Regions from separate parts of the Neorhizobium sp. R1-B genome, predicted to be linked through region 3. Evidence: predicted binding sites of a transcription regulator. Region 3 holds the regulator's gene; each other region holds the start of a gene.
The links. The regulator LexA, encoded in region 3, represses DNA repair genes until DNA is damaged. The targets are predictions, from matches to a motif close to TGTTCNNNNTGTGTTCNG.
Positions count from the first base shown of each region.

Region 1: EDE05_RS00300 (glycosyl transferase) is a predicted target of LexA. The motif match lies at 1,983-2,000, and genes of this name have one in related genera.
Region 2: radA (DNA repair protein RadA) is a predicted target of LexA. The motif match lies at 1,641-1,658, and genes of this name have one in related genera.

Region 1 covers NZ_SOEM01000001.1:72,198-75,472, forward strand. The annotation lists gene EDE05_RS00290 (4-(cytidine 5'-diphospho)-2-C-methyl-D-erythritol kinase) at 1-835, shown strand, start outside; gene moaB (molybdenum cofactor biosynthesis protein B) at 832-1,389, shown strand; gene EDE05_RS00300 (glycosyl transferase) at 1,410-1,928, opposite strand; gene EDE05_RS00305 (PA0069 family radical SAM protein) at 2,060-3,217, shown strand.
Region 2 covers NZ_SOEM01000002.1:78,281-81,555, forward strand. The annotation lists gene EDE05_RS03165 (CvpA family protein) at 1-113, opposite strand, end outside; gene radA (DNA repair protein RadA) at 200-1,603, opposite strand; gene alr (alanine racemase) at 1,705-2,868, opposite strand; gene EDE05_RS03180 (hypothetical protein) at 2,949-3,275, shown strand, end outside.
Region 3 covers NZ_SOEM01000019.1:55,187-58,461, forward strand. The annotation lists gene kdsA (3-deoxy-8-phosphooctulonate synthase) at 1-687, opposite strand, end outside; gene EDE05_RS21080 (VOC family protein) at 692-1,564, opposite strand; gene lexA (transcriptional repressor LexA) at 1,767-2,486, shown strand; gene EDE05_RS27335 (hypothetical protein) at 2,467-2,859, opposite strand; gene EDE05_RS21095 (ComEC/Rec2 family competence protein) at 2,892-3,275, opposite strand, start outside.

The sequences.
Region 1 (3,275 bases), on a different contig from region 3:
CACGGGACAGCGGTCTGACGGCTATCATCTGCTCGAAACTGTCGTCACCTTTGCCGACGCCGGCGATCGGCTGAAGTTTGCGGCAGCGGAGGGCGACGAATTCACCGCTTCCGGACGATTTGCGCACCTTCTACCCAATCAAGCGGAAGGCACCTATGGGAATCTGGTGCTAAAGGCTCGCGATCTGCTGCGGGAGAAGCTTAGAACAACCGGCTTCACCGCTCCGCCCGTCACAATCCATCTTGAAAAAAACCTGCCCGTCGCTGCCGGAATCGGAGGCGGGTCTGCAGATGCTGCAGCCGCCTTGCGGGGTCTCCTGCGCTTCTGGAAGAGCCCACTGCCGGAACCGGAAATCCAAGCTCTTGCCCTGGCACTTGGCGCCGATGTGCCCATGTGCCTCAAGAGCGAGGCCCTGGTCGCCAAAGGCATAGGCGAAGACATTGCAGCCTTGCCCACCTTGCCGTCGCTCGCCCTCGTGCTCGGCAATCCGTTGGTGGGCGTTTCGACGCCCGACATCTTCGAGCGGCTCAGCCGCAAGGAGAATCCACCGATCGGTGCCTTGGAAATGGATTGGATCCCTTTCCTCAAAAGCCTACGCAACGATCTCGAGCCGCCGGCACGCTCGCTGGTGCGCGAAATCGACCAGATCTCCAATATGATCGGCGCAGAAGGCGCCATACTGACGCGGATGTCCGGTTCAGGCGCCACCTGCTTCGGCATATTTCCTTCCGCCGAGATCGCAGAGAGAGCCGCGGAAAATCTGACCGGCCAAAGGCCGGACTGGTATTTCCAGGCGGTGCAGACCGTTGGCCAGAACGCTGGAAAGACATCATGAGCCGGATCGACGAAACCCGTTCCTTCATTCCGGTCGGCATTGCCGTGCTTACCGTTTCCGACACCCGCACATTGGAAAACGATAAATCGGGCGACACCCTTGCGGCACGCATTGCGGAAGCAGGCCATGAAATGAAGGCCCGCGCCATCGTGACTGACGACAAGGACAAGATCGCCGCTCAGGTGCGGGAATGGACGCTCGATCCCGAGATCGACGTGGTGATTACCACCGGCGGTACGGGCTTCACCGGTCGTGACGTCACCCCGGAAGCGCTTGAGCCGCTTTTTGAAAAACGCATGGACGGCTTTTCCGAGGTCTTCCACCGCATTTCCTACGACAAGATAGGAACTTCAACAATCCAATCACGCGCGACCGGCGGAGTGGCGAATGCCACCTTCATCTTTGTGCTGCCGGGCTCACCGGGCGCCTGCAAGGACGCCTGGGACGGCATCCTGAAGGCGCAACTCGATTATCGGCACATGCCGTGCAACTTCATCGAGATCATGCCGCGGCTCGACGAGCACCTGAAGCGCGGCGCCTCATCGCAGAAATAGCCGGAGCGGCTCCCGCCCAGCTAATGCACCGCCTTGGCGACCCAGGCGGGAATAATTTCGCTGACGAGCTTGATGGCTTTTTGCCCCTTCGCCAGCGTTTCAAGATCCATGCCTGACTTCGCGAGCGCGATTGCCTGGCGTTTGGGAAAAAGCAGGCCATGTTCCAGCGGAGGAACGGCCCGCCCGATGCGCTTGAAGAACGGCCGCCGGTAAGTCCGAGATGGGGCGAATCGGGCCGGTTGCCTCCCGAGTGCGAGATATTCCATGACCTCATCGATCCAGCCTGTCTGCAATCGGGCGCCGGGCTCCAGCAACAGCAGCCACTCGCCCCGCGCGGACCGCAAAATATCCTTAATGTCCCAATGGGTGTGGAAACGGCAACCGGCGGCATCGGCCACCCGGGAGGTACCATCCCGCGAGCCGTGATCAAGCACCACCACGTCGCTCACGAGCCCTTCCACCGCCGCGGAAACAAGCAGCGAGAGCGTCTGCGCCAGCTCTGATTCCTGATCGCGGCATTCCAAGATGACAGTCAGCATTCCTGACGTTTACCGCATCGCGCCACAGAAAACCAGAAACCTGTCGCCAAATTTTGTTCTTGCAATGTTCTTATTTTGCGGCTAGGAATTTAATCATCAGAAACGGGACGAACACCCGTCAGGAGCACCCCATGAACGAGCTGTCCCATTTGCGGCAGAGCGCTTTGGCGCCTGCTCATACGGCCGATATTGCCGATGCACTGGTAAAGTCCTCCGGTCTCAGGGTCGAAGTGGACCGCAGGCGCGGACGTGGGGCCGGGCTCAATCCGAGCGGCCGCTTCGAGGCAGAACGCCGGGAGGTGTTCGACGACGGGTGGCAGACCATCGAAGAACTCGAACCGTTCAAGACAGAGGTGCAAGTCGAAAAGCCGCGTACTGCAATCACCCGGAATGAATCCCCCGACCTGTCTTTCGACCGCTCGATAAATCCCTATCGTGGCTGCGAACACGGCTGCATCTATTGCTTCGCGCGGCCGACCCACAGCTATATGGGTCTTTCGCCGGGGCTCGATTTCGAATCGAAACTGTTTGCCAAACCCGACATTCCGAAGCTGCTTGAGCGCGAGCTTAGCAAACCGGATTACAAGGTGCGCGCAATCGCCATCGGGACCAATACCGATCCGTACCAGCCGATCGAGCGAGAATGGCGCATCATGCGGCAGATCCTCGAGGTCCTGAACAAGGCCAATCACCCGGTCGCGATCGTCACCAAGTCGGCACTCATTACACGCGATATCGACATCCTTTCCGAAATGGCTTCGAAAGGGCTCGCCAAGGTCGGCATCTCCGTCACCACGCTGGACCGCAAGCTTGCCCGCACCATGGAGCCGCGCGCCTCGACCCCTCCCAAGCGCCTCTCAGCCATCAAGGCGCTGACCGATGCCGGAATTCCGACAGCGGTCATGGTGGCCCCCGTGATTCCGGCGCTTAACGATCACGAAATCGAGCGGATACTCGAGGCAGGCCATGCGGCAGGCGCGACGGAGGCAAGTTATGTGCTGCTGCGCCTTCCTCTGGAAGTGAGCCCATTGTTTCGCGACTGGCTGCTGCAGAATTATCCCAACCGCTATCGGCATGTGATGTCGCTCGTCCGCTCAATGCGCGGCGGCAAGGATTACGACGCGGAGTTCGGAAAGCGGATGAAGGGAGCCGGGCCTTATGCCTGGCAGATCGGCCGGCGATTCGAAATGGCGACGAAACGGCTTGAAATGGTCCGCCGCGGTCTGCCGCTCCGGGACGATTTGTTCATTCGGCCGGATGGCGGAGGTATTCAGCTTTCGCTGCTTTGAGCCTGGTGTTTCGTCTTCACTGGCCATCTCTCGAAGGCATCAAAGGTGGATAGCGGAA
Region 2 (3,275 bases), on a different contig from region 3:
CCCACCCAGCTTGCGATCGACAGCACTTCCCGCGAAAACCCGCGAACCATGGCGAGCACGGCGGAAAACAGCGTCACGCCGATGACAATACCGTCGAAAATCGTGATGGGCATATAAGAACTACTCCAGACTTGCCGAATGCGCGACAGCCCCCGCTGTCTCGCAGCCGTCATACAACAGCGGACCTGTTAACGGAAGATCAATCATCTTCCGGTGTTTGGCGCAGCTTCGACGAGGAACCTGCGATCCGAGACACCAGGTCCGGCAGGTCTTCGATGGTGACCCAGCGTCCGTTCGCGCCCTTTGGCACTTCGGCGGACGTGGCCGGCAGCATCGCACCCGCAAACCCGAGTTTTTCCGCCTCCTTGAGCCGCTGGGCGGTCTGCGAAACCGGCCGCACCGCGCCCGAGAGGCTGATTTCGCCGAAATAGACACAATCGGCGGGCAGGGCAAGCCCGGCAAGTGACGAGACGAGCGCCGAAGCGACCGCAAGATCGGCGGCCGGTTCGGAGATGCGATAGCCGCCTGCCACGTTCAGATACACGTCGTGCTGGCCGAGCCTGACGCCGCAATGGGCCTCCAGAACCGCGAGAATCATCGACAACCGCGACGAATCCCAACCGACCACGGCACGCCTGGGGGTTCCTAGCGATGTCTGCGCCACGAGGGCCTGCACCTCCACCAGGACGGGGCGCGTTCCCTCCATGCCGGCAAAAACGGCGGCGCCGGGCGCCTTGGCATTGCGCTCGCCGAGGAAGAGTTCGGACGGGTTCGACACCTCCCGCAGCCCCTTATCGGACATTTCAAAGACGCCGATCTCGTCTGTCGGACCGAACCGGTTCTTGACCGTGCGCAGGATGCGGTAGTGGTGGCCGCGGTCGCCCTCGAAATAGAGGACTGCGTCGACCATGTGCTCGACGACCCGCGGCCCGGCGATCTGGCCTTCCTTGGTGACGTGACCGACGAGGACCATCGCAGCGCCCGTCTGCTTGGCGAAACGGATCATCGCCTGGACGCCGGTGCGCACCTGCGTGACGGTGCCGGGCGCCGAATCGGCCGTATCGCTCCAGAGCGTCTGGATCGAATCGATGATCACGAGATCCGGCCGCTTGCCCTCGGCGATCGTTGCAAGAATGTCTTCGACATTGGTTTCGGCGGCGAGCAGCACGTCGCTGTCGGCGGCGGAGAGCCGCTGGGCGCGCAGCCGCACCTGTGCGACGGCCTCTTCGCCGGACACGTAGATGATCCGGTGGCCGCGGCGGGAAAGGGCGGCCGCCGCCTGCATCAGCAACGTCGACTTGCCGATGCCGGGATCGCCGCCGATCAGGACGGCCGAGCCGCGAACGAAACCGCCGCCGGTCGCCCGGTCGAGTTCGGAAATGCCTGTATGGATGCGGGGAGCTTCCTCGGTCTCGCCGGAAAGCGTGGTCAGCGACACCGCACGGCCCTTCTTCGGCACCTTGCCGGGACCGCCGCCGATGCCGCCCATCGGATCTTCCTCGACAATCGTGTTCCACTCGCCGCAGCCGTCGCACTTGCCGGCCCAGCGGTTGTGCACCGTGCCGCAGTTCTGGCAGACGAATTGGGTTTTGGGTTTTGCCATGAAGTAGCCGCCGCTTTCGATAGTCACGTTTTCCGCGCAGAACAAAAGCGGAACATGTGCTTTTAATCCTGAAATCCCTTCACTGGCAAGAAGATTTGCGGTTATTCGGGATAGATGTACCGCCGCTCGTAACGCAGCCCCAGGCTGGTGAGGAGCTCGTAGCCGATCGTGCCCGCCGCGCGGGCGACGTCGTCGAGCGGCATGTTCGGGCCGAAGAGTTCGACATAGTCACCAGAGCGGATTTCCGCTGCCGGAACGTCCGTCACGTCGAAGATCGTCAGATCCATGGTGAGGCGGCCGACGACCGGCACCTTGCGTCCGGCGACAAAGCCGAAGGCGCCATGCCCGATGTTCTGGCGAAGCGGCACCCCGGAACCGGAAAGCGAACGCAGGTAGCCATCGGCATAACCCGCGGCGACGATGGCGAGCCGGCTGTCGCGCGAAAGCTGATAGGTGCCGCCATAGCTGACCGTTTCGCCCTTTTTCGCGTCACGGATCTGGATGATACGCGCCTCAGCCTTGGCGACCGGTCGCATCGGATTTTTCCCGCCATTCACGGCTTCCCCGCCGTAAAGCGCAATGCCGGGCCGGGTGAGATCGAAATGATAGTCAGAGCCGAGAAAGATCCCGGCGGAGGCTGCAAGACTTGTTTCGATACCTTCGAAAGCGTCGGCAACCCTTCGGAAGGATTCCAGTTGTTTCTGGTTGAGCTCGGAGGAGGGCGTGTCGCCGCTATGGAGGTGCGACAGCACCAGCACTGGCGAAAAGCTCGCCGGCCGCGACACGTCGTCGGTAAAGGCGATCGCGTCCTCGAGCGGAATGCCGAGCCGGTTGAAGCCTGTATCCACCTGAAGCGCGCAAGGATGATCGCCGTGTTCGGCGGTGACCGACATCCAGAAAGCAAGCTGCTCTTCGGAGACGAGCACGGGCACGAGGCCGTTCTCGAAGAACAGTTGCTCCTGGCCGGGCCAGATGCCGGAAAGCACATAGATCCGCGCATCCGGCGCATAGGTGCGGAGCGTCACACCCTCCTGCACCACCGCCACGAAGAAGTCGCGCGCGCCGGCTTCATAAAGCGCCGTGCCGCAATCCTCGATGCCGAGGCCATAGGCGTCCGCCTTGACCACGGCGGCGGTGCGGGCGGAGCCGGAGCGGCGCGCCATCTCCCTCCAGTTGTCGGCAAGCGCGCCGAGATCGACCGTCAGCCGCACGGGCGCGATCTCGAAGTCGTCTGCTTCGGCGAAGGGATCATCGGGATTGGTCATCGGTCGGTGTTCCATGCGGCGGTGTGTCCTGCTGTGGCTCAAGCCTGAACTATCCATTCACGTCAAGGTGGAAACGCCGAATGAGGTCTTTTCGCGACCACTTGGCAAGCCAGCGCGTTATTGTTCCTGCGGGGGTAATTACGCTAACCGCCTCCATCACTCCAGGCCAAAAGCGGATCACGCTCTCCGACACTTCCTTGCTTGCCGCCGGGATGATGATCGAGATCGTCTCAAACCAGCTCTGGTACTATGATAGTCGAGGAATCGATACCTGCGGCGAATTGCACGAAATCGCCAGAATCGTCAGCTCGACGCAGATTGAGGTGTGGGATTTCACGCGAGATCTGTACGACATTGCAACGGATACGATCACTATCCGAGCCTATTCTGGGCATTCAGCAAGCCGG
Region 3 (3,275 bases):
CAAAGTCTCCACGAATTCCCGCTGGCCTCCCGTGGAGCCTCCCTGCCCGCCCGGCTGCTGAACCGAATGGGTGGCATCGAACACAACCGGCGAACCCATGGCCGCCATGATCGGCAGCGACCGCATGTCCGAAACGAGCGTATTGTAGCCGAAGGAAGCGCCGCGCTCGCACAGCAGCACGTTCGGATTGCCGCTCTGGGTGAACTTGGCAAGCACGTTCTTCATGTCCCAGGGGGCGAGAAACTGGCCCTTTTTGACGTTGATGACGCGGCCGGTCCTCGCGGCGGCGACAAGCAAATCCGTCTGGCGGCAGAGGAAGGCCGGTATCTGCAGTATGTCCACAGTGCCTGCGACCATCGCACATTGTTCTTCGGTGTGGATGTCGGTCAGAACGGGGAACCCGAATTCCTTCTTCAGATCGGCGAAGATTTCCATGGCGTTTTCCAGCCCGATGCCGCGCTTTCCCGAAATCGAGGTGCGGTTTGCCTTGTCGAAGGACGACTTGTAGACGAGGCCGATGCCGAGCTTGCCGCAGAGTTCCTGGAGCGTGCCGGCGATCATGAAGGCATGGTCGCGGCTCTCCATCTGGCAGGGACCGGCGATCAAGGACAGGCGCGCATCCTGTGCAAAAACCACCTGGCCCTTTCCTTCGCCGACTAGGACGCGTGGATTGGCAGAAACTTCCATAAATCTATTCCTCGAAGCCGAACAAAACACCCTGGCCGGGTGCCGCCTGGACCAGAACGCGGCCTTCGCGGCGGACGAATGCCACGTCATTAGCAGCAAGGATGATCTCTGTCACGGCAAGATCGGCCGTCTTGAAGATGACGGCTCGGCCGTGCAAACCATCTGCACCAGCGACCGGCGGGAGCGCAAATTCCGCCTCCAGATCATCATTTCCCAAAATGCGAATCCGCGCGTTTGCGGCGGCCAATTTCAGAAAACCGGGCTCCACCTCCCCCCGGGCCATCAACACTTCCTCGACCAGAGGGGCGAAGTCGGACGGCGCTTGAGCGGACAGGATGACCTCGCTCAAACCGACAACCGTATTGGCGTGCCGCTCCAATTCGCCTCGGTCGGACGGCAGCGGAGCAAGGCGCTGAACGGAGAACAGGAAAAATTCGGGCGCCCGGTCATCGCCTGCAAATGCCAGCCGAAAGCTCGCCTCTGTCTCGGAACCGTCAGGCATCCTTACCGTGCGCGAAAACTCCAGAATGTCGCCGGCGGAAATTCCGCGCAGCCTGAACCGGGCATGATCGGCGACGGCATCCTGCGACGCGACGACCAGGGCAGAAAGCCCCTGCCTGTTGCGCCCTTTTCGAAAGGCGAGATCGCGCGCGGTAAAGACATTGCCCCGCTTGGCGGCAGCGCTCGCGTGACGGCGGTTGGTGATCGCCAGTGGCTCCAGATAGGTACCATCCGAGAAGAACACACAAGCATTGGCAGTGCCGAAAGGATGAAATGCATCCGGTGCGACAGTAAATCCGAGATCGGAGAGCCGCGAACGCGCGAACGCAAGGTCCGCCACCGGCAGTACGAGATGATCGATCGATCTTGCGTTCAAGCGAGGCCCCCAGGAATTTCAGAATCGCAAAGCTAAAATGGCAGCGGGCACGCCGTGCGCAAGTGGTAACGAAGCAGATATCTTGCAGACATCTATGAAGAAAAAATCATCATACTTCACGAAAATTTAGGGACTTGCGGAACACATATGGAACATATAGTGTCCGTTCTTGATTTGTTTCCGACTCTTGAGGGTGCCGAAAATGCTCACGCGCAAACAGCAGGAATTGCTTCTGTTCATACACGAACGGATGAAGGAATCCGGCGTACCGCCCTCCTTCGACGAAATGAAGGATGCGCTCGACCTTGCGTCCAAGTCGGGTATTCACCGGTTGATCACCGCGCTCGAGGAACGCGGCTTCATCCGCCGCCTGCCGAACAGGGCGCGCGCCCTGGAAGTCATCAGGCTGCCGGAAGCCTATGCGCCCAGCATTCAGCCGCGCCGGGGCTTTTCGCCCAGCGTCATCGAAGGCAGTCTTGGCAAGCCGCAACCGGCTGCCGCCTCTGCGAAGCCCCCCGCCAACGACGATAGTTCCAACTCAACCACGGTTCCCGTCATGGGCCGCATCGCGGCCGGCGTTCCGATCTCGGCGATTCAGAACAATACGCACGACATCGCCGTCCCTGCCGAGATGCTCGGGTCGGGCGAACATTATGCGCTGGAGGTCAAGGGCGATTCGATGATCGAGGCCGGCATCCTCGACGGCGATACCGTAATCATCCGCAACGGCAATACGGCCAATCCGGGCGATATCATCGTCGCATTGGTGGACGAGGAGGAAGCGACACTCAAGCGCTTCCGTCGCCGCGGGGCGTCGATCGCGCTGGAAGCCGCCAACCCGGCCTATGAGACGCGGATTTTCCCGCCGGACCGGGTCAAGATCCAGGGTAAGCTTGTGGGTCTCATCCGCCGCTATCATTGACCAGTTTGCCCAGCGGTTCCGGCAGGGATGAGCTGAAGATCTGGCGCCGCCAGTCGTAATGGCGATGGCGGGTCCATGGGCGGTCTTGGCCAAGGAGCGCTGCACGAAGCCGCCAGCGGTGGATGTCCGCGGAACCATCAAAAAACAGTTCGAGCGCTCCTGCGATCCTCAGCGCGTTGCCGTTGATCATCAGGGCTCCGGAACGGCAGCGGTCAAACCTGGCACGTGGAGCGACGACGATATGCGCAGCGTCGCAGGCGACGCCGGCATAACGCGCGTCCTCCACATGAACGACTACAGCGCCTGCGGCGGTTTTTGACGCGCACCAGGCTCGCGGGGTGCAGATGAACCGGCCGACCGGTACCTGCTTCATCCCGCGGCTTGACGTTTCTCTCTCCTCCGTCGTCAATTCAGCACGCTCGCCGAGACTGTTCGAAGGCAGCGGATTTCCTCCGGACTTTCCCTCCGGGAGCCTGTCTCCGGCGGAGACTTGTCTTTCGCTGGCAGCAATTCCGGTTTCACCGGGTCCCCCAGCAGAAGCGCCCGCTTCCATTGATCATAGACAAATTCCGCGGGACGGGTGCGATTGGTGGCGATGCCATTACCATCTGTCAGGGCAATCATGGTGCCATCCTCGGAGATCAGGAGATCCGGAAGGGATCTCGACCGCTCCTGCCATGACAGCAACAAGCCGGCCACCAATAGAGGAATACCCAAGTATCTGAGCCGGGTTCTCAGTAGCGTCAGCAGAAGAAAGCCTGCCGTCGAGACGACCAGGAACCAGGGATG